Regions from separate parts of the Neisseria sp. P0001.S005 genome, predicted to be linked through region 2. Evidence: riboswitches for the same ligand, from Rfam matches in the RefSeq annotation. Region 2 holds a riboswitch; the other holds the start of a gene.
The links. A riboswitch is a leader RNA that binds a small molecule or an ion and turns the genes downstream of it on or off. The one in region 2 is predicted to bind S-adenosylmethionine.
Positions count from the first base shown of each region.

Region 1: it holds a riboswitch for S-adenosylmethionine, as region 2 does, so the genes downstream of both, metK (methionine adenosyltransferase) here and metK (methionine adenosyltransferase) in region 2, are expected to answer to the same signal.

Region 1 is NZ_JBQCTZ010000106.1:774-10,452, forward strand. Features, by position in the region: gene recC (exodeoxyribonuclease V subunit gamma) at 8-3,301, opposite strand; gene ACTHSP_RS12685 (lysophospholipid acyltransferase family protein) at 3,580-4,455, opposite strand; SAM-I-IV-variant riboswitch at 4,564-4,674, shown strand; gene metK (methionine adenosyltransferase) at 4,848-6,017, shown strand; gene ACTHSP_RS12695 (accessory factor UbiK family protein) at 6,127-6,447, shown strand; gene ACTHSP_RS12700 (YifB family Mg chelatase-like AAA ATPase) at 6,461-7,957, shown strand; gene ACTHSP_RS12705 (SPOR domain-containing protein) at 8,112-9,095, shown strand; gene ACTHSP_RS12710 (thiol:disulfide interchange protein DsbA/DsbL) at 9,107-9,679, shown strand, end outside.
Region 2 is NZ_JBQCTZ010000100.1:191-9,869, reverse strand. Features, by position in the region: gene ACTHSP_RS12335 (YifB family Mg chelatase-like AAA ATPase) at 1-1,337, opposite strand, end outside; gene ACTHSP_RS12330 (accessory factor UbiK family protein) at 1,351-1,671, opposite strand; gene ACTHSP_RS12325 (DUF1176 domain-containing protein) at 1,796-2,860, opposite strand; gene metK (methionine adenosyltransferase) at 3,032-4,201, opposite strand; SAM-I-IV-variant riboswitch at 4,375-4,485, opposite strand; gene ACTHSP_RS12315 (lysophospholipid acyltransferase family protein) at 4,593-5,471, shown strand; tRNA gene ACTHSP_RS12310 (tRNA-Pro) at 5,520-5,596, opposite strand; gene recC (exodeoxyribonuclease V subunit gamma) at 5,796-9,095, shown strand; gene ACTHSP_RS12300 (thioredoxin family protein) at 9,099-9,605, shown strand.

The sequences.
Region 1 (9,679 bases), on a different contig from region 2:
TTTACTCCTATTCTGTTGTATCGGTTTTCCCTGCCACGCCGGTCAAAAGCGGAACAAGCAGATTGACGACGAGGTTTTCAAATAGCGGCTCATCAAGAGGCGATTCTTCCGAATGGCCAAACACCAGCTTCACTTCGGTATATTCTTTCTGCCCTTTGCTCATTTTATTGCCGTTAAAAACCTCATGGGCTTTTCTCAAGGCAGCATCCCAATCCTCTTTCTTGTTGTACTCCTCCGCTGCGGCAAGGCTGGTTTTGGCAAAAAACGGCAAGGGGGTATTTTGTCCGATTCGGAAATATACCAGCCATTCTTTTAAAAGCTCCCTCGCCGCCTCTTGCCCGATGGCGGCATAGGTTTCGGTCCGCCCCAAGCTGACAATATAGGTTTGTCGGTTTGCAACGGATTGAGGGGCAACGGCGCAAAAAATCAAATGCTCCAATAAACGGGCAATGCGGTTGGGCGCATTGTCTTTTTGATTAAGGAACACAATGCGGCCGCATTCATAAAGATTGCCGATGGTGCCTTGTAAAACCAAGTCGTCAAAGTGTTCTTCATAAGGTTCAGACGGCCTTTTGTTACTGCGTATCAGCTCGGCATCTACGTTTTTCGCAGATATCTGATACTGCTTCTGCCATAAACCGCCCAACTCGCCCACCGGCATTAGGCTTTCGGCATTCAGCCGAATGGCCGTATCTTCAAAATCTTCCCCTTTGCGCCGCGCATCCAAATAGGCATCGGCAATCCGACCCTCATGTTGCGGCTCAAACGGTTCGGCAGACTCCCATGCGCCGTCCAGATACGGCTGATCCCAGCTTAAATTTTTCTTCAGCCAAACTTTGACAGGGTTGCGCCAAAAACTGACAAGCTCGCCCTGGTGAATGGTTTTGCCCGGCTCTTCCTGACTTAAGGCCTCAAGGAAAAACGGTTGCGCTTCCGCTTGCGGTTGGTTCAACGCATCGGCGTAATCTTGGCGCGTACTGAAGAGGCCGTCTGAAAGCGCGTCCTTTTGGAAATAACGGCGTGAGAACGCCTGCAACGGATGATGTTTCACCCATTTCTCCGACAACTCGCGCCCGCTTTTCCCCGTCATGGCGGCAATGGTATCCAGCAGCTCGCTGATTAACGAAGACGGCGCGAACTCGGCATCATTGCGTATATCGCGGCCGATATAAGACAAATACAGCATTTCGCGCGCGCTGATTAAGGCTTCCAGGAAGAGATAACGGTCGTCGTCGCGGCGGGCGCGGTCGCCTTTTTTCGGATATTTGGCAATCAGGTCGAACACCGCCGCTTTGGTATTGCGCGGAAAATCGCCGTCATTCAAACCCAACAGGCAAACCATTTTAAACGGCAAGCTGCGCATCGGCACCATACTGCAAAAAGTGATACCGCCGCTCAAAAATCCGGCTTGGCTTTCGCTGTCCAAAAAGCGGCGGATATGGCGGATAACGGTTTTACACGGCAACAATCCGTCAAATTCGGCCAACTGCGCCTCTTCCTGCCATTTCGCCAAAGACTGCTCAAACTGCTGCTTGGCGTATTGGTCGTCCGTATCCGGAGCAAACAGTTTCTCCAGCAAAGCACGGCAACGCTGCACCCAACTTTCCACATTGGCAGGCTCTTGCCATTGCGCCGCCATATCGGCCAAAGTGCGGATAAATTCGGCAAAACCGCTGAACACGTCCAGCTGATTGACGTTGCTATGCCACGCGCTCACGCCCTGCCACATGCCGTTGCCGCCTTCGGGCAACATCCAGCCCAAAGCCAAACGCTCTACCGCCTGCTGCCAAGTAAAGAGGTTGTCTTTGCCCTCACGCATGGTTTGGTCCAAACCCCAATGCACATTCAATCCGGCAACAGTCTCATGCAGCAGCGGCACATCTTCCTCGCTCAAACCGAAACGTTGCAGTACCAACCAGCTTTCCAGCAAGGGCAAAACCTTATCCACTTCAAACCGGCTCTCCAGCAAGTCCAAAGTTTGCGCCAAAGCATACAGCAACGGCTGGAGGCGGCTGAGCTTCACATCCGAAATCGAATACGGCAAAGCCTGGCTGCCTGCGTGCGCCTGTCCAAAAACGGCTTCGATAAACGGGCTGTACGGCTCGATGTTCGGTGTCAACACGGCAATATCGTGCAGCTGCCAATCGGGATTATTTTGCAACACCAGCGACAGCTCTTCTTTCAAAATCTGCAATTCGCGCAAAGGGCTGTGTGCTGCAACGATTTTGACGGAACCGTCATTCAGCAGCTCGTCCGGCTCGACACACACTGGATTGCCGTCCGCATCGTGGACTTGAACCAAAACCGACTGCGCGCCTGCTTCGCCTTCTTCCTGTTGATATAAGCGTTCAGACGGCATGATTAAGTTTTGGATATCGTTTTGCAGGCAATGCAATAAAGTATCGTCTTTTCCCTCTTCATAAACCTGAATATCCTGCTCGGTTTCCACTTCCGACAGAAAATCAAAGAAATCGCGCCCCTGCTTGCCCAAAGAAGCCAACAGCGGATGCCCTGCCTGCGACAAATCCGCCTCATCGCCCCTTTTCAAAATCTGCGCCTCGTCGATGACCTCGCCCCAATATTGACTGCTCGGGTTGAGCGCGAACACAAACACATCGCAATGCTTGGAAATTTGGTGCAGCAGTTGCAGATACATCGGCGCCATTGTCGAAATGCCGAATACAAACAACCTTTGCGGCAAGACTGATTTATCCAACTGCGCCAACAGCTTTTCCCACAAGGCCACGCGGTGCGGCGCAGATTGGCTGCCATCGTCCAAATAACGCCACAGCCGCGCCTGCCAATCCTCATCATCGCCCAAACCCAGCAGCTTCCCAGCCTGCCACGCATCAATCCAGTCCGGGCGGTACACCAAATATTGGTCAAAAATATCCGCCATCTGTCCGGCAAGCTGATAATCCGCCGATGCCGAGCTGTGCAAATAACTTTCCAGCTTCAGGCGCACGTTTTCGTATTCCGGTGCCGTCTGAAACGCTTCGCTGCGGAACAAATCCAGCAAACGCCAACGCATGACTTCAGGTGAAAACGGACTGAGCGGCGGCACATCGGGAACCAATTTGCGCATCAGCTGCCACGCCAAACCGGCAGGCAGGCTGAACTTCAAATTCGCCGCCACGCCGAGTTCGCGCGCGAAAAACACATTCAGATAACGCCGCATACCCTGGCTCTGCACCACCACTTCTTCCTGCGCCAATACGGAATCCAAGGGCGAAGCCTGATGAATACGCGCGCACATTTCGGCAAGCGATTCCAAACGGTCGGATTGAAAGAGATAAAACATGACATGCCATCAAAAAAACAATTACGCGCATTATAATGCCATCAGGGCAAACGGTTCAGCAGCGTATGAAAATAAAAGGCAAAAGATTACGGTAAAGGCCGTCTGAAACCGCTTTTCAGACGGTCTTTGCCATTTAAATATCGTGGACAGTGCAAACGCTAGGCTTTAATGTATTTCTTTTTGAACCTCGGCTTTGTTTAAGCCGAAAGAAAATCTTCTGAGTTCCCAACCAAAATAAAAACCTGCTTTCCTCAAAGCAGGTTTTGAATCTATCCCACTCAAGCAGGCGGCAACGGCGCGCCTTCGGGATGCTTGTAGCGATTGTACATAAACAAATATTGTTCCGGAAAACGGCGTATCCAATATTCGGTATTTTCATTGATCACGCGCGCATCGTTCTCCTTATCGCCGTTCAACTCACCGCGCAAAGGCTCGATGTGCAAGACAAAGCCTTTGCCATCGGGCAGACGCTCGCCGCAGAAAAACAAAGCCTTCACGCCTTTGACTTGCGCCAGCTTGCCCGCCAACGTCATGGTATAGGCAGGTTTGCCGAAAAAGTCCACCCACACGCCGTCGCCCCCTTCTTCGGGAGACGGTACATGGTCCGGCAAAACAATGGTCGCTTCGCCGCCGCGCAGAGCCTTAATAATTTGTTTGACGCCCTGAATACTGGTAGGCGCAGTCTTGCCTTTACCGCGCACGCGCCCCGCCTGCATCACCGCATCAAAAGCCTTGATTTTCGGCGGCTTATACATCGCCGTCAGCGGAAACGGCAGTTGCTGACTGATGTAGCGGCCCGCCAAATCATAGCTGCCGATGTGCGGCGTAATAAACAGCAAACCTTCGCCCGCACTCAAGGCCGTCTGAACATGTTCCCAACCGTTGACGCTGACAAACAGGTTCTCAATTTCCTCAGGCCGTCTGAAAAACGCCACCGGCAATTCCAAGCCGCCTTTTGCCGTTTCACGGAAAACTTTTTTCACCGCCTCATCCGTCGGGTTCAAACCGGCAAGTTTCATGTTTTCGAAAACACGCCGGCGATCTTTCGACAGCACGCAGAAACCCAAACTGCCCAGCAGATTGCCTAATTTGTGCAACCAAGCCAAAGGCAGAGCGGCCAAAAATTTAAAAACAAAGGTAACAAGCGTTTGCATAAGGTTTTACCAAAATGAAGTGGACAGATTGTAAACGAAACAGGCCGTCTGAACAAAACAGACTTCGGGCAAATATATTGCGGCACACCTGCTTTTCTGCTACTATCCGCACTGCATTAAGAGTTGGGAATTCCATGCCAACCTGCTTTTCAAACGGAAAGGTAAGGTGGACGGTTGAAAAACCGATGTGGCTCGCCAGAGCAATCCAAACCCGCTTAATGCGGGAATTTTTTTGCCTGTAAGAAACGCGCAACAGGATTCCGAAACAGCAGGCAAGTGCGAATGTTTCTCACTTGTATAGAGAAAAAGCGGAGTTTTTGTTATGATTTCCGCTGTCCGAAATAAAAGGCCGTCTGAAAACACAGCAGCCTGTTTTTAATGAAAGAATAGCAATGAGCGAATATCTGTTTACTTCCGAATCGGTATCCGAAGGCCATCCGGATAAAGTTGCCGACCAAGTATCCGATGCGATTTTGGATGCCATCTTGGCGCAAGACCCAAAAGCGCGTGTCGCCGCAGAAACCTTGGTCAACACAGGCTTGTGCGTATTGGCAGGCGAAATCACGACTACCGCCCAAGTGGACTACATCAAAGTCGCACGCGAAACCATCAAACGCATCGGCTACAACTCCTCCGAGCTGGGCTTTGATGCTACCGGCTGCGCAGTCGGCGTGTACTACGACCAACAATCTCCGGACATCGCCCAAGGCGTGAACGAAGGCGAAGGCATCGACTTAAACCAAGGCGCAGGCGACCAAGGTTTGATGTTCGGCTATGCCTGCGACGAAACCCCTACCCTGATGCCGTTTGCCATCTATTACAGCCACCGCCTGATGCAACGCCAAAGCGAATTGCGCAAAGACGGCCGCCTGCCTTGGCTGCGTCCTGATGCCAAAGCCCAACTGACCGTGGTTTACGACAGCAAAACCGGCAAAGTAAAACGCATCGACACCGTCGTCCTGTCTACCCAGCACGATCCGTCTATCGGTTACGAAGAGCTGAAAAACGCCGTGATCGAACACATCATCAAACCGGTTCTGCCGTCTGAACTGCTGACCGACGAAACCAAATACCTGATCAACCCGACCGGCCGCTTCGTTATCGGCGGCCCGCAAGGCGACTGCGGTTTGACCGGCCGTAAAATCATCGTCGATACCTACGGCGGTGCGGCTCCGCACGGCGGCGGCGCATTCTCCGGCAAAGACCCGTCCAAAGTGGACCGTTCCGCCGCTTACGCCTGCCGCTATGTTGCAAAAAACATCGTAGCCGCCGGTTTGGCAACCCAATGCCAAATCCAAGTTTCCTACGCCATCGGCGTTGCCGAACCGACTTCGATTTCCATCGATACCTTCGGTACAGGCAAAATCAGCGAAGAAAAACTGATTGCCTTAGTTCGCGAACATTTCGACCTGCGCCCCAAAGGCATCGTCCAAATGCTCGACCTCTTGCGCCCGATTTACAGCAAATCCGCCGCATACGGCCATTTCGGCCGCGAAGAGCCTGAATTTACTTGGGAGCGCACCGACAAAGCAGCCGCATTAAAAGCAGCCGCAGGCGTGTAAACTTCCGCATTTGAGGCCGTCTGAAAAGCAAAACGTTTTCAGACGGCCTTTTTCCTTATACAATAGCCACTTGAATTTCTATATACATTCTGAATAAAGGATACGGATTATGTTCGGCAAACAACTTTTTGAAGAAGTCAGCTCCAAAATCAGCGAAACCATCGCCAACAGCCCTGCCAAAGACATGGAAAAAAACGTTAAAGCCATGCTCGGCAGCGCGTTCAACCGCATGGATTTAGTGACCCGCGAAGAATTCGACATCCAACAACAGGTTTTGATTAAAACCCGTACCAAACTGGCCGAATTGGAAGCCCGTTTGGCCAAACTCGAAGCCGCTCAAGAGCCTGAAGAAGCTGCTTTGAAAGCGGCCGAAGCCGCTGCTGAAAAAGCTGTTGCCGAAATCAAACAACAAACCGAAGCTGCCGAATAAGGCCGTCTGAAATATGTCGCTTGCTTTGGTTTACAGCCGCGCCTTAAGCGGCATGAATGCGCCGTTGGTCGAAGTGGAAGCCCACCTTGCCAACGGCTTGCCACATTTCAATATCGTCGGTTTGCCCGATACTGAAGTCAAAGAAAGCCGCGACCGTGTACGTGCTGCCATCATCCAAAGCGGCTTCGACTTTCCCGCCAAGAAAATTACCGTCAACCTTGCACCGGCCGACCTCCCAAAAGAATCCGGCCGTTTCGATTTGCCGATTGCCTTGGGCATTCTTGCCGCATCGGGACAAATCAATCCTGAAAAGCTTGCCCAATATGAGTTTGCCGGAGAATTGGCACTGTCCGGCCTGCTGCGTCCCGTACGCGGCGCACTGGCCATGGCATGGCAGGGAATGCAGGCAGGCCGTTCGTTCGTCTTGCCGCAAGAAAATGCCGAACAGGCTGCCGTCATGCGCGGTATCGCGGTTTATGGTGCGCGTTCTTTAGGCGAAGTGGCCGCGCATTTAAACGGTATCGAACCGTTGACACAAACTGAATGCAAGCTGACGCAAAGGCCGTCTGAACAAAGTAAAATTCCTGATTTAGCCGATGTTAAAGGCCAGCATACCGCACGCCTTGCTTTGGAAATTGCAGCGGCAGGCGGACACAGCCTGCTGATGATGGGTCCGCCGGGTACAGGCAAATCCATGCTTTCGCAACGTTTACCCGGAATCCTTCCGCCTTTGACCGAAGACGAATTGGTCGAAGTATGGGCATTGCGTTCGCTCCTGCCCAACCATCAACAGCAACTCGACAGCAACCGCCCTTTCCGCAGCCCCCACCACAGCGCCAGCTCGGCCGCCATGGTCGGCGGCGGTTCCGACCCGCGTCCGGGTGAAATTTCATTGGCGCACCACGGTGTGTTGTTTTTAGACGAATTGCCCGAGTTTGACCGTAAAGTATTGGAAGTATTGCGCGAACCTTTGGAAAACGGCGAAATCCATATCTCCCGCGCCGCACGCCAAGCTGTTTATCCGGCCAAGTTCCAGCTCGTCGCCGCCATGAACCCCTGCCCTTGCGGCTATCTCGGTCATCCGTCCAAACCTTGCCGCTGCACGCCTGAAAGCATCGCCCGTTACCGCAGCAAAATTTCAGGGCCATTACTCGACCGCATTGATTTAACCATCGAAGTACCCAGCCTTTCCGCCGCTGAGCTGATGCAACAAGAAACCGGAGAATCCAGTGCCACCGTATTAGAACGCGTTACCGCCGCGCGTAAAATCCAATACGGCCGACAAGGCAAAGTTAATGCCGAATTGAGTGTCAGCGAGCTCGATGGCAAAGCCCGTATCCAAAAAGAAGCGCAAGAAGCCTTGGGAACCATGCTCGAAAAACTGTCCCTTTCCGCACGAAGTTTTCACCGCATCATGCGCGTTGCCCGTACACTGGCCGATTTGGCAGGGGACGAAGAAGTCAGCAAAACCCATGTGATGAAAGCCATCGGCTTCCGTCGCGCCCTTTAACTTTTCAGACGGCCTGAATCTTTATGTTTAAGTAAAACTAGAGTAAACAAAGCATCAGGATTTTGCCGTCTATAACGGTTATTGATAAAATATCGAATCCAAACTCAGACAGTCTCCTTTCAGGCCGTCTGAACACATTATTACAAGGTAAGTCATGAAAAAATCTACACAATATGGCAAAGGCTTGGCCGGTTTCTTTTTCGGCCTGATACTGGCAACAGGTATTATTGCCGGTATTTTGTTCTTCTTGAATCAAGGCAACCAAAACGTTTTCAAAGAGCTGACTCAGCCTAAACAAAGCGAAGAATCTGAAATCCTGAAACCTCAGGAGAAAGCAGAGAAACGCCCAGCTACCGATAATTCATCTACCCAAGCAGATGAAGAAAAAGCTCAAGCGGAAAAAGAAGCTCAGGAAAAAGCCGAACAAGCAGAACGTGAAGCTAAAGAAAAAGCTGAAAAAGCCGCCACTGATAAAGCCGAACGTGAAGCCAAAGAAAGAGCAGACAAAACTGATGCCGACAAAGCCGAACGCGAAGCCAAAGAAAAAGCTGCAAAAACTGAAGCAGAAAAAGAAACTGCTAAGAAAAAACTGGCCGAGAAAAAAGCTGAGTTAGAGAAAAAACGCGCAGAAAAAGCCAAAGCGGAAAAAGAAACTACCGATAAAGCTGCTAAAGACAAAAAAGCAGTCGACCAACTGACTGCCAAACAAAAAGAGCGTGCCGAGCGCAAACTGGCCGAGAAAAAAGCGGCTGAAGCCAAAAAGCAAAACAAGCCGACACCTGAGCAAATCCTCAATAGCGGCAGCATCGAAAAAGCACGTAAAGCAGCAAATGCCTCTGTAGCAAAAGAAAGTAACAACTCTGCAAGTAAACAGTCAGCAGAAAAAACCGAAACAGCTGCCAACAGCGGTAAAAAAGCCTTCCTGCAGCTTGGTTCATATACAGACCGCTCCAGCGCAGACTCACAACGTGCAAAATTGGCTATTTTAGGTGTTTCTTCAAGAGTGGTTGAATCGCAAAACGGCGACAAAACCATTTACCGAGTTCAAAGTAACACTATGCCGCAGGAAGCCGCTGTAAAACTGCAAAAAAACCTGCAAGGCCATAATATCAACAGCTTGATTCGTTCTACCAAATAATGGAATCACTGATGAAGCAGAGTATAAAACAAACCATTGCCGCACTCGGCCTGAGCCTGCTCAGTCTGAGTGCTCAGGCTGCTACCGAGGGCGTGGACTATACTGTCCTCAGTCGCCCTATCCCGCAGCAACAAGCCGGCAAAATTGAAGTGCTTGAGTTTTTCGGCTACTTCTGCGTCCATTGTTACCATCTCGATCCGGTTTTGTTGCAACACAGTAAAACCTTTGCTAAAGATGTTTCCTTACGGACGGAGCACGTCGTTTGGATGCCTGAAATGTTGGGTTTGGCCAAGGTTGCCGCAGCCGTTAATCTTTCAGGTTTGAAATATCAAGCTAATCCAGTCATCTTCAAAGCAGTTTACGAACAAAAAATCAACCTGGCCGATACCAATGTATTCCGATCATGGGTGGGTAAACAGACGAGTTTTGACAGTAAAAAACTGCTTCAAACCTACAATAGTCCTGCTGCCGCATCGGCTGCTGCAAAAATGCAGCAATTGACGGAAACTTATCGAATTGAAAACACACCAACTGTCATCGTCGGTGGAAAATACAAAATCAATTTCAACGGTACCGACTGGAAA
Region 2 (9,679 bases):
GCTTCTTTTTGGATACGGGCTTTACCATCGAGCTCGCTGACACTCAGTTCGGCATTGACTTTGCCTTGTCGGTTGTATTGGATTTTGCGTGCGGCGGTAACGCGTTCCAATACGGTGGCACTGGATTCGCCTGCTTCTTGTTGCATCAACTCGGCAGCAGAAAGGCTGGGTACTTCGATGGTTAAGTCAATACGGTCGAGCAATGGCCCTGAAATTTTGTTGCGGTAGCGGGCAACGCTTTCAGGCGTGCAGCGGCAAGGTTTGGATGGATGACCAAGATAGCCGCAAGGGCAGGGGTTCATGGCAGCGACAAGTTGGAACTTGGCCGGATAAACTGCTTGGCGTGCGGCGCGGGAAATATGGATTTCGCCGTTTTCCAAAGGTTCGCGCAATACTTCTAATACTTTACGGTCAAACTCGGGCAATTCGTCTAAAAACAACACACCGTGGTGTGCCAATGAAATTTCGCCCGGACGCGGGTCTGAACCGCCACCCACCATAGCAGCCGAGCTAGCGCTGTGATGAGGACTGCGGAAAGGACGGTTGCTGTCAAGTTGCTGTTGATGGTTGGGCAGGAGCGAACGCAATGCCCATACTTCGACCAATTCGTCTTCGGTCAAAGGCGGAAGGATACCGGGCAAACGTTGCGAAAGCATGGATTTGCCTGTACCCGGCGGACCCATCATCAGCAGGCTGTGTCCGCCTGCCGCTGCGATTTCCAAAGCAAGGCGAGCGGTATGCTGGCCTTTAACATCAGCTAAATCAGGAATTTTACTTTGTTCAGACGGCCTTTGTGGCAGTTTGCATTCGGTTTGTGTCAACGGTTCGATGCCGTTTAAATGGGCGGCCACTTCGCCCAAAGAACGCGCTCCATAAACCGCGATACCGCGCATAACGGCAGCCTGTTCGGCATTTTCTTGCGGCAAGACGAATGAGCGGCCGGCCTGCATTCCCTGCCATGCCATGGCCAGTGCGCCGCGTACGGGACGCAGCAGTCCGGACAGCGCCAATTCTCCCGCAAACTCATATTGCGAGAGCTTTTCAGGATTGATTTGTCCCGATGCGGCAAGAATGCCTAAGGCAATCGGCAAATCGAAACGGCCGGATTCTTTTGGGAGGTCGGCCGGTGCGAGGTTGACGGTAATTTTCTTGGCGGGAAAGTCGAAGCCGCTTTGGATGATGGCGGCACGCACACGATCGCGGCTTTCTTTGACTTCAGTATCGGGCAAACCGACGATATTGAAATGTGGCAAGCCGTTGGCAAGGTGGGCTTCCACTTCGACCAACGGCGCATTCATGCCGCTTAAGGCGCGGCTGTAAACCAAAGCAAGCGACATGTTTCAGACGGCCTTATTCAGCAGCTTCAGTTTGTTGTTTGATTTCGGCAACAGCTTCTTCCGCAGCAGCTTCGGCCGCTTTTAAAGCAGCTTCTTCAGGCTCTTGAGCGGCTTCGAGTTTGGCCAAACGGGCTTCCAATTCAGCCAGTTTGGTACGGGTTTTAATCAAAACCTGTTGTTGGATGTCGAATTCTTCGCGGGTCACCAAATCCATGCGGTTGAACGCGCTGCCGAGCATGGCTTTAACGTTTTTTTCCATGTCTTTGGCAGGGCTGTTGGCGATGGTTTCGCTGATTTTGGAGCTGACTTCTTCAAAAAGTTGTTTGCCGAACATAATCCGTATCCTTTATTCAGAATGTATATAGAAATTCAAGTGGCTATTGTATAAGGAAAAAGGCCGTCTGAAAACGGGAATTTTGAGACGGCCTTTGCTTTCTATCGTAAATATTCCGTGTATTTTAACGTTCAACACGGGCTTCAAAAATAGGCATCAGCCACGCGCCGCCTGTGAAGCCTTTGCATGAACCGGTGGTGTGTTCCTCACTGCGGACAAACGTTTTACCGTCCCACACCGCTGCATTGCCAGACCAGCAGTCGCCGATCCCTCGGCCTTTGAAGCTGCCGCTAAGGGTGGCTGTTTTCTCATCGAATCCGCCGTGCCCGCCGTATGTCATTGGCGGCAGCACTTGTTCAATTTTGGTCAATTCTTTATCGGCAATGGCATAGTAGCCGCTGGTTTGATAAGCACCGCCGATACAGATGGCCGAAATCAAAACCTGACGATCGTTGAGCGGATGGACATACAGGCTGCGGTTCCAATCCATTTGCTCTTTATTGTGCAGGGCGTAACAGTAATTATCGTCGCCTTCGGAAACGCGGTTGCTGTCGCTCAAGAGCTTCATGACGGCGCTGTGGCGCGGTGTGCCTTGTTCCAGCATATCGCCCTCTTTTTTCGGCACGGCAACGGCGCGGATGACGGGTTTGGGCTGCGGACTGAGGACTGCCTGACTGCTGCCGCCTTTGCGAATCAGCGCGGAAGGCGTATTCAGACGACCTTGGAATTCGTCCGCTTTCAACATTGCCGCCGCCGCGCCTTTATCGGACAAGTGCCATTCATATTTTCCCGCGCGGATGCTGATTTTGCTTTCTTTTTTCAACGCTTCGAGCAAGGCGTTGGTTTGCGCGCTGCTCAATTTGCCTGTGCCTTTTTTGTTCAACGCCAATTTGCCCAGTGATTTGCCGTTCAGCATCACTTCGCTGCGGGCTGCCACGCGGGCGAATTGGCGGTCATCGTCGTTAAACGGCAGTAGGGAGACTTCGCCGGCAACGACGGCATTCGCCCCCGCTTTTCGGGTAAACAAGATGGAAACCGGCGTTTCTGTTTCGTCCGCCTGATAGCCGGCAAGACGGCAGGTGCCGGTATTGTCGCAAGTAATGTCCCAGTCTTTGTAATTTTGATAAAAGCCTTGAGGCGGAGCAGCCAGTGCGGTGGCAGGCAAAACAGCCAGCAGCCATTTTTTCATGATGTATTCTTTCAATTTTATTTATGTAGATTCACAAGGACAGCATAGCAATCCAAAATTTCGTTGCGCTGTTTTTGTGAAAATACGATGTGTCGTTCGTAAAAAGGTTTTTAATATTTAGATGTAAAAAGGCCGTCTGAAACTCCCGTTCAGACGACCTTTATTATTTTTTTACACGCCTGCGGCTGCTTTCAATGCGGCTGCTTTGTCGGTGCGCTCCCAAGTAAATTCAGGTTCCTCGCGGCCGAAGTGGCCGTAGGCGGCGGATTTGCTGTAAATCGGGCGCAGTAGGTCGAGCATTTGGACGATGCCTTTAGGGCGCAGGTCGAAATGTTCGCGAACCAGGGCGATCAGTTTTTCTTCGCTGATTTTGCCGGTGCCGAAAGTATCGATGGAAATCGAAGTCGGTTCGGCAACGCCGATGGCGTAGGAAACTTGGATTTGGCATTGGGTTGCCAAACCGGCGGCTACGATGTTTTTTGCAACATAGCGGCAGGCGTAAGCGGCGGAACGGTCCACTTTGGACGGGTCTTTGCCGGAGAATGCGCCGCCGCCGTGCGGAGCCGCACCGCCGTAGGTATCGACGATGATTTTACGGCCGGTCAAACCGCAGTCGCCTTGCGGGCCGCCGATAACGAAGCGGCCGGTCGGGTTGATCAGGTATTTGGTTTCGTCAGTCAGCAGTTCAGACGGCAAAACGGGCTTGATAATCTGCTCAATCACGGCTTTACTCAGTTCTTCATGGCTGATGGCAGGATCGTGCTGGGTAGATAGGACGACGGTGTCGATGCGTTTTACTTTGCCAGTTTCGCTGTCGTAAACCACGGTCAGTTGGGCTTTTGCATCAGGGCGCAGCCAAGGCAGGCGGCCGTCTTTGCGCAATTCGCTTTGGCGTTGCATCAGGCGGTGGCTGTAATAGATGGCAAACGGCATTAGGGTCGGGGTTTCGTCGCAGGCGTAGCCGAACATCAAACCTTGGTCGCCTGCGCCTTGGTTCAAGTCGATGCCTTCGCCTTCGTTCACACCTTGGGCGATGTCCGGAGATTGTTGGTCGTAGTACACGCCGACCGCGCAGCCGTTGGCATCAAAGCCCAGCTCGGAGGAGTTGTAGCCGATGCGTTTGATGGTTTCGCGTGCGACTTTGATGTAGTCCACTTGGGCAGTAGTGGTAATTTCGCCTGCCAATACGCACAAGCCTGTGTTAACCAAGGTTTCCGCGGCGACACGTGCTTTGGGGTCTTGCGCCAAGATGGCATCCAAAATCGCATCGGACACTTGGTCGGCAACTTTATCCGGATGGCCTTCGGATACCGATTCGGAAGTAAACAGATATTCGCTCATTGCTATTCTTTCATTAAAAACAGGCTGCTGTGTTTTCAGACGGCCTTTTATTTCGGACAGCGGAAATCATAACAAAAACTCCGCTTTTTCTCTATACAAGTGAGAAACATTCGCACTTGTCTGCTGTTTCGGAATCCTGTTGCGCGTTTCTTACAGGCAAAAAAATTCCCGCATTAAGCGGGTTTGGATTGCTCTGGCGAGCCACATCGGTTTTTCAACCGTCCACCTTACCTTTCCGTTTGAAAAGCAGGTTGGCATGGAATTCCCAACTCTTAATGCAGCGCGGATAGTAGCAGAAAAGCAGGTGTGCCGCAATATATTTGCCCGAAGTCTGTTTTGTTCAGACGGCTGTTTCGTTTACAATCTGTCCACTTCATTTTGGTAAAACCTTATGCAAACGCTTGTTACCTTTGTTTTTAAATTTTTGGCCGCTCTGCCTTTGGCTTGGTTGCACAAATTAGGCAATCTGCTGGGCAGTTTGGGTTTCTGCGTGCTGTCGAAAGATCGCCGGCGTGTTTTCGAAAACATGAAACTTGCCGGTTTGAACCCGACGGATGAGGCGGTGAAAAAAGTTTTCCGTGAAACGGCAAAAGGCGGCTTGGAATTGCCGGTGGCGTTTTTCAGACGGCCTGAGGAAATTGAAAACCTGTTTGTCAGCGTCAACGGGTGGGAACATGTTCAGACGGCCTTGAGCGCGGGCGAGGGTTTGCTGTTTATCACGCCGCACATCGGCAGCTATGATTTGGCCGGCCGCTACATCAGCCAGCAACTGCCGTTTCCGCTGACGGCGATGTACAAGCCGCCGAAAATCAAGGCATTTGATGCGGTGATGCAGGCAGGGCGCGTGCGCGGTAAAGGCAAGACTGCACCGACCAGCATTCAGGGCGTCAAACAAATCATCAAAGCGCTGCGCGGCGGCGAAGCGACCATTGTGTTGCCGGACCATGTACCGTCTCCGGAAGAAGGAGGCGACGGCGTGTGGGTGGACTTTTTCGGCAAACCTGCCTACACCATGACGTTGGCGGGTAAGCTGGCGCAAGTCAAAGGCGTGAAGGCTTTGTTTTTCTGCGGCGAGCGTCTGCCCGACGGTAAAGGCTTTGTCTTGCACATCGAGCCTTTGCGCGGCGAATTGAACGGCGATAAGGAGAACGACGCGCGCGTGATCAATGAAAATACCGAATATTGGATACGCCGTTTTCCGGAACAATATTTGTTTATGTACAACCGCTACAAACATCCCGAAGGCGCGCCTTTCCCGCCGGAAATATAGGCTTGCCGAATGTAAAAAACCTGCTTGGACTCAAGCAGGTTTTGTATTTGGTCGGAATGAGAGGATTCGAACCTCCGACCCCTTCGTCCCGAACGAAGTGCGCTACCGGGCTGCGCTACATTCCGAATGTGGGAAATTATAGGATAGGAGAAGCCGGTTTGTACAGGGGTCGATAAATAATTAATAATTGGCTGCCGATGGGTTTGTTTTAGGCCGTCTGAAGCGATGTGTTTCAGACGGCCTGTGTTTTTGTTTGCCGCTTCTGCTGAAGCATTTGTCCTAATGGCATTATAATGCGGGCAATTGTTTTTTAGATTGTCTGCTATGTTTTATCTTTATCAGTCTGACCGTTTGGAAGCGCTTGCCGAAATGTGCGCGCATATTCATCAGGCCTTGCCTTTGGATGCTGTATTGGCACAGGAAGAAGTGGTGGTGCAGAGCCAGGGGATGCGGCGTTATCTGAATGTGTTTTTCGCGCGCAAACTCGGCGTGGCGGCGAATTTGAAGTTCAGTCTGCCTGCCGGTTTGGCGTGGCAGCTGATGCGCAAATTGGTTCCCGATGTGCCGCCGCTCAGTCCGTTTTCGCCTGAAGTCATGCGCTGGCGTTTGCTGGATTTGTTCCGCAGCGAAGTGTTTCAGACGGCCCCGGAATACGAAAACGTACGCCTGAAGCTGGAAAGTTATTTGCACAGTTCGGCCTCGGCGGATTATCAGCTTGCCGGACAAATGGCCGATATTTTCGACCAATATTTGGTGTACCGGCCGGATTGGATTGATGCGTGGCAGGCCGGGAAGCTGCTGGGTTTGGGCGATGATGAGGATTGGCAGGCACGGCTGTGGCGTTATTTGGACGATGGCAGCCAATCGGCGCCGCACCGCGTGGCCTTGTGGGAAAAGTTGTTGGCGCAGTTGGATAAATCGGTCTTGCCGCAAAGGTTGTTCGTATTCGGCATTTCGACAATGGCGCCGATGTATCTGCAACTGCTGCACCAAATTTCCAAGCATTGCGATGTGTTTGTGTTTGCGCTCAACCCGAGCAGCCAATATTGGGGCGAGGTCATCGATGAGGCGCAGATTTTAAAAAGGGGCGATGAGGCGGATTTGTCGCAGGCAGGGCATCCGCTGTTGGCTTCTTTGGGCAAGCAGGGGCGCGATTTCTTTGATTTTCTGTCGGAAGTGGAAACCGAGCAGGATATTCAGGTTTATGAAGAGGGAAAAGACGATACCTTGTTGCATTGCCTGCAAAACGATATCCAAAACTTAATCATGCCGTCTGAACGCTTATACCAACAGGAAGAAAGCGAAGCAGGTGCGCAGCAGGCTCTGGTTCAGGTTCACGATGCGGATGGCAATCCAGTGTGTGTCGAGCCGGACGAGCTGCTGAATGACGGTTCCGTCAAAATCGTCGCAGCACACAGCCCTTTGCGCGAATTGCAGATTTTGAAAGAAGAGCTGTCGCTGGTGTTGCAAAAAAATCCCGACTGGCAGCCGCACGATATTGCCGTGTTGACGCCGAACATCGAGCCGTACAGCCCGTTCATCGAAGCTGTTTTTGGACAGGCGCAGGCAGGCAGCCAGGCTTTGCCGTATTCGATTTCGGATGTGAAGCTCAGCCGCCGTCAGCCGTTGCTGTATGCTTTGGCGCAAACTTTGGATTTGCTGGAAAGCCGGTTTGAAGTGGACAAGGTTTTGCCTTTGCTGGAAAGCCGGTTGGTGTTGCAACGCTTCGGTTTGAGCGAGGAAGATGTGCCGCTGCTGCATGAGACTGTTGCCGGATTGAATGTGCATTGGGGTTTGGACCAAACCATGCGCGAGGGTAAAGACAACCTCTTTACTTGGCAGCAGGCGGTAGAGCGTTTGGCCTTGGGCTGGATGCTGCCCGAAGGCGGCAACAGCATGTGGCAGGGCGTGAGCGCGTGGCATAGCAATGTCAACCAGTTGGACGTGCTCAGCGGTTTTGCCGAATTTATCCGTACTTTGGCCGATATGGCGGCGCAATGGCAAGAGCCTGCCAATGTGGAATGCTGGGTGCAACGTTGCCGCGATTTGCTGGAGAAACTGTTTGCTCCGGATATGGACGACCAATACGCCAAGCAGCAGTTTGAGCAGTCTTTGGCGAAATGGCTGGAAGAGGCGCAGCTGGCCGAATTTGACGGATTGTTGCCGTGTAAAACCGTTATCCGCCATATCCGCCGCTTTTTAGACAGCGAAAGCCAGGCCGGTTTTTTGAGTGGCGGCATTACTTTTTGCAGTATGGTGCCGATGCGCAGCCTGCCGTTTAAAATGGTTTGCCTGTTGGGTTTGAATGACGGCGATTTTCCGCGCAATACCAAAGCGGCGGTGTTCGACCTGATTGCCAAACATCCGAAAAAAGGCGACCGCGCCCGCCGCGACGACGACCGTTATCTATTCCTCGAAGCCTTAATCAGCGCGCGCGAAATGCTGTATTTGTCTTATATCGGCCGCGATATACGCAATGATGCCGAGTTTGCGCCGTCTTCGTTAATCAGCGAGCTACTGGATACCATTGCCGCCATGACGGGGAAAAGCGGGCGCGAGTTATCGGAGAAATGGGTGAAACATCATCCGTTGCAGGCGTTTTCGCGCCGTTATTTCCAAAAGGACGCGCTTTCAGACGGCCTCTTCAGTACGCGCCAAGATTACGCCGATGCGTTGAACCAACCACAAGCGGAAGCGCAGCCGTTTTTCCTTGAGGCTTTAAGTCAGGAGGAGCCGGGCAAAACCATTCATCAGGGCGAGCTTGTCAGTTTTTGGCGCAACCCTGTCAAAGTTTGGCTGAAGAGAAATTTAAGCTGGGATCAGCCGTATTTGGACGACGCATGGGAATCTGCCGAACCGTTTGAGCCGCAACATGAGGGCCGGATTGCCGATGCCTATTTGGATGCGCGGCGCACAGGGGAAGATTTTGAAGATACGGCCATTCGGCTGAATGCAGAAAGCCTGATGCCGGTGGGCGAGTTGGGCGGCTTGTGGCAGAAGCAGTATCAGATATCTGCGAAAAATGTGGATGCCGGGTTGATACGCAGTAACAAAAGGCCGTCTGAACCTTATGAAGAACACTTTGACGATTTGGTTTTACAAGGCACCATCGGCAATCTTTATGAATGCGGCCGCATTGTGTTCCAAAACCAAAAAGACAATGCGCCCAACCGTGTTGCCCGTTTATTGGAGCATTTGATTTTTTGCGCCGTCGCCCCTCAATCCGTTGAAAACCGACAAACCCATATTGTCAGCTTGGGGCAGACCGAAACCTATGCCGCCATCGGGCAAGAGGCGGCGAGGGCACTTTTGAAAGAATGGTTGGTATATTTCCGAATCGGACAAAATATCCCCTTGCCGTTTTTTGCCAAAACCAGCCTTGCTGCGGCGGAGGAGTACAGCAAGAAAGAAGATTGGGATGCTGCCTTGAGAAAATCCTATGATGTTTTTAACGGCAATAAAATGAACAAAGCTCAGAAAGAATATGCCGAAGTGAAGCTGGTGTTTGGCCATTCGGAAGAATCGCCTCTTGATGAGCCGCTATTTGAAAACCTCGTCGTCAATCTGCTTGTTCCGCTTTTGACTGGCGTGGCAGGGAAAACCGATACAACAGAACAGGAGTAAAGCATGGCTATTTATGCAGAATATTTGGATTTTGATACCGAAGAAGATAAATTGAAACAACAGCAGCTCTATCAGGTGACCGAGCTGTCGGCGCAAACGGTGGCGGCGGTTAAAAAGATCAGCCGTCCGCAAAACTGGCTGCTTGCCGCTGCGCCGTATTGCCCAGATTGCCGCGTGTTTGTGCCGTTTATTCAAAAAATGGCGGAGTTGAATCCCAATATCCGCGTCAACTATATTGCCCGCAACGATTTTGACGACAGCAGCCGTTTTGAGAATCCGCGCCAACAGGAAATCGTCCGCGCCAATCAAAAAATTCCTGCGCTGTTTTTGATGGGTCATGAAGAGGACGGGTCTGTGTTTAACGAGTTTCCGCAAGTGGTGTTAAACCAAATTGCGGCAGATGAAACCCGTCGCACAGAATTGCGCGATGCGTACCGTGCCGGCGAGTTTAATGCCAATATTGAGGCTCAGATTGTAGCGGCGTTGGCATGGGCAGACCAGCGTTGTTGACAGATATTGCTGGTGTGTACAGCCATGTTTTGAACTGCTTTGATATTTTGTTTCGTAATAAAAAGGCCGTCTGA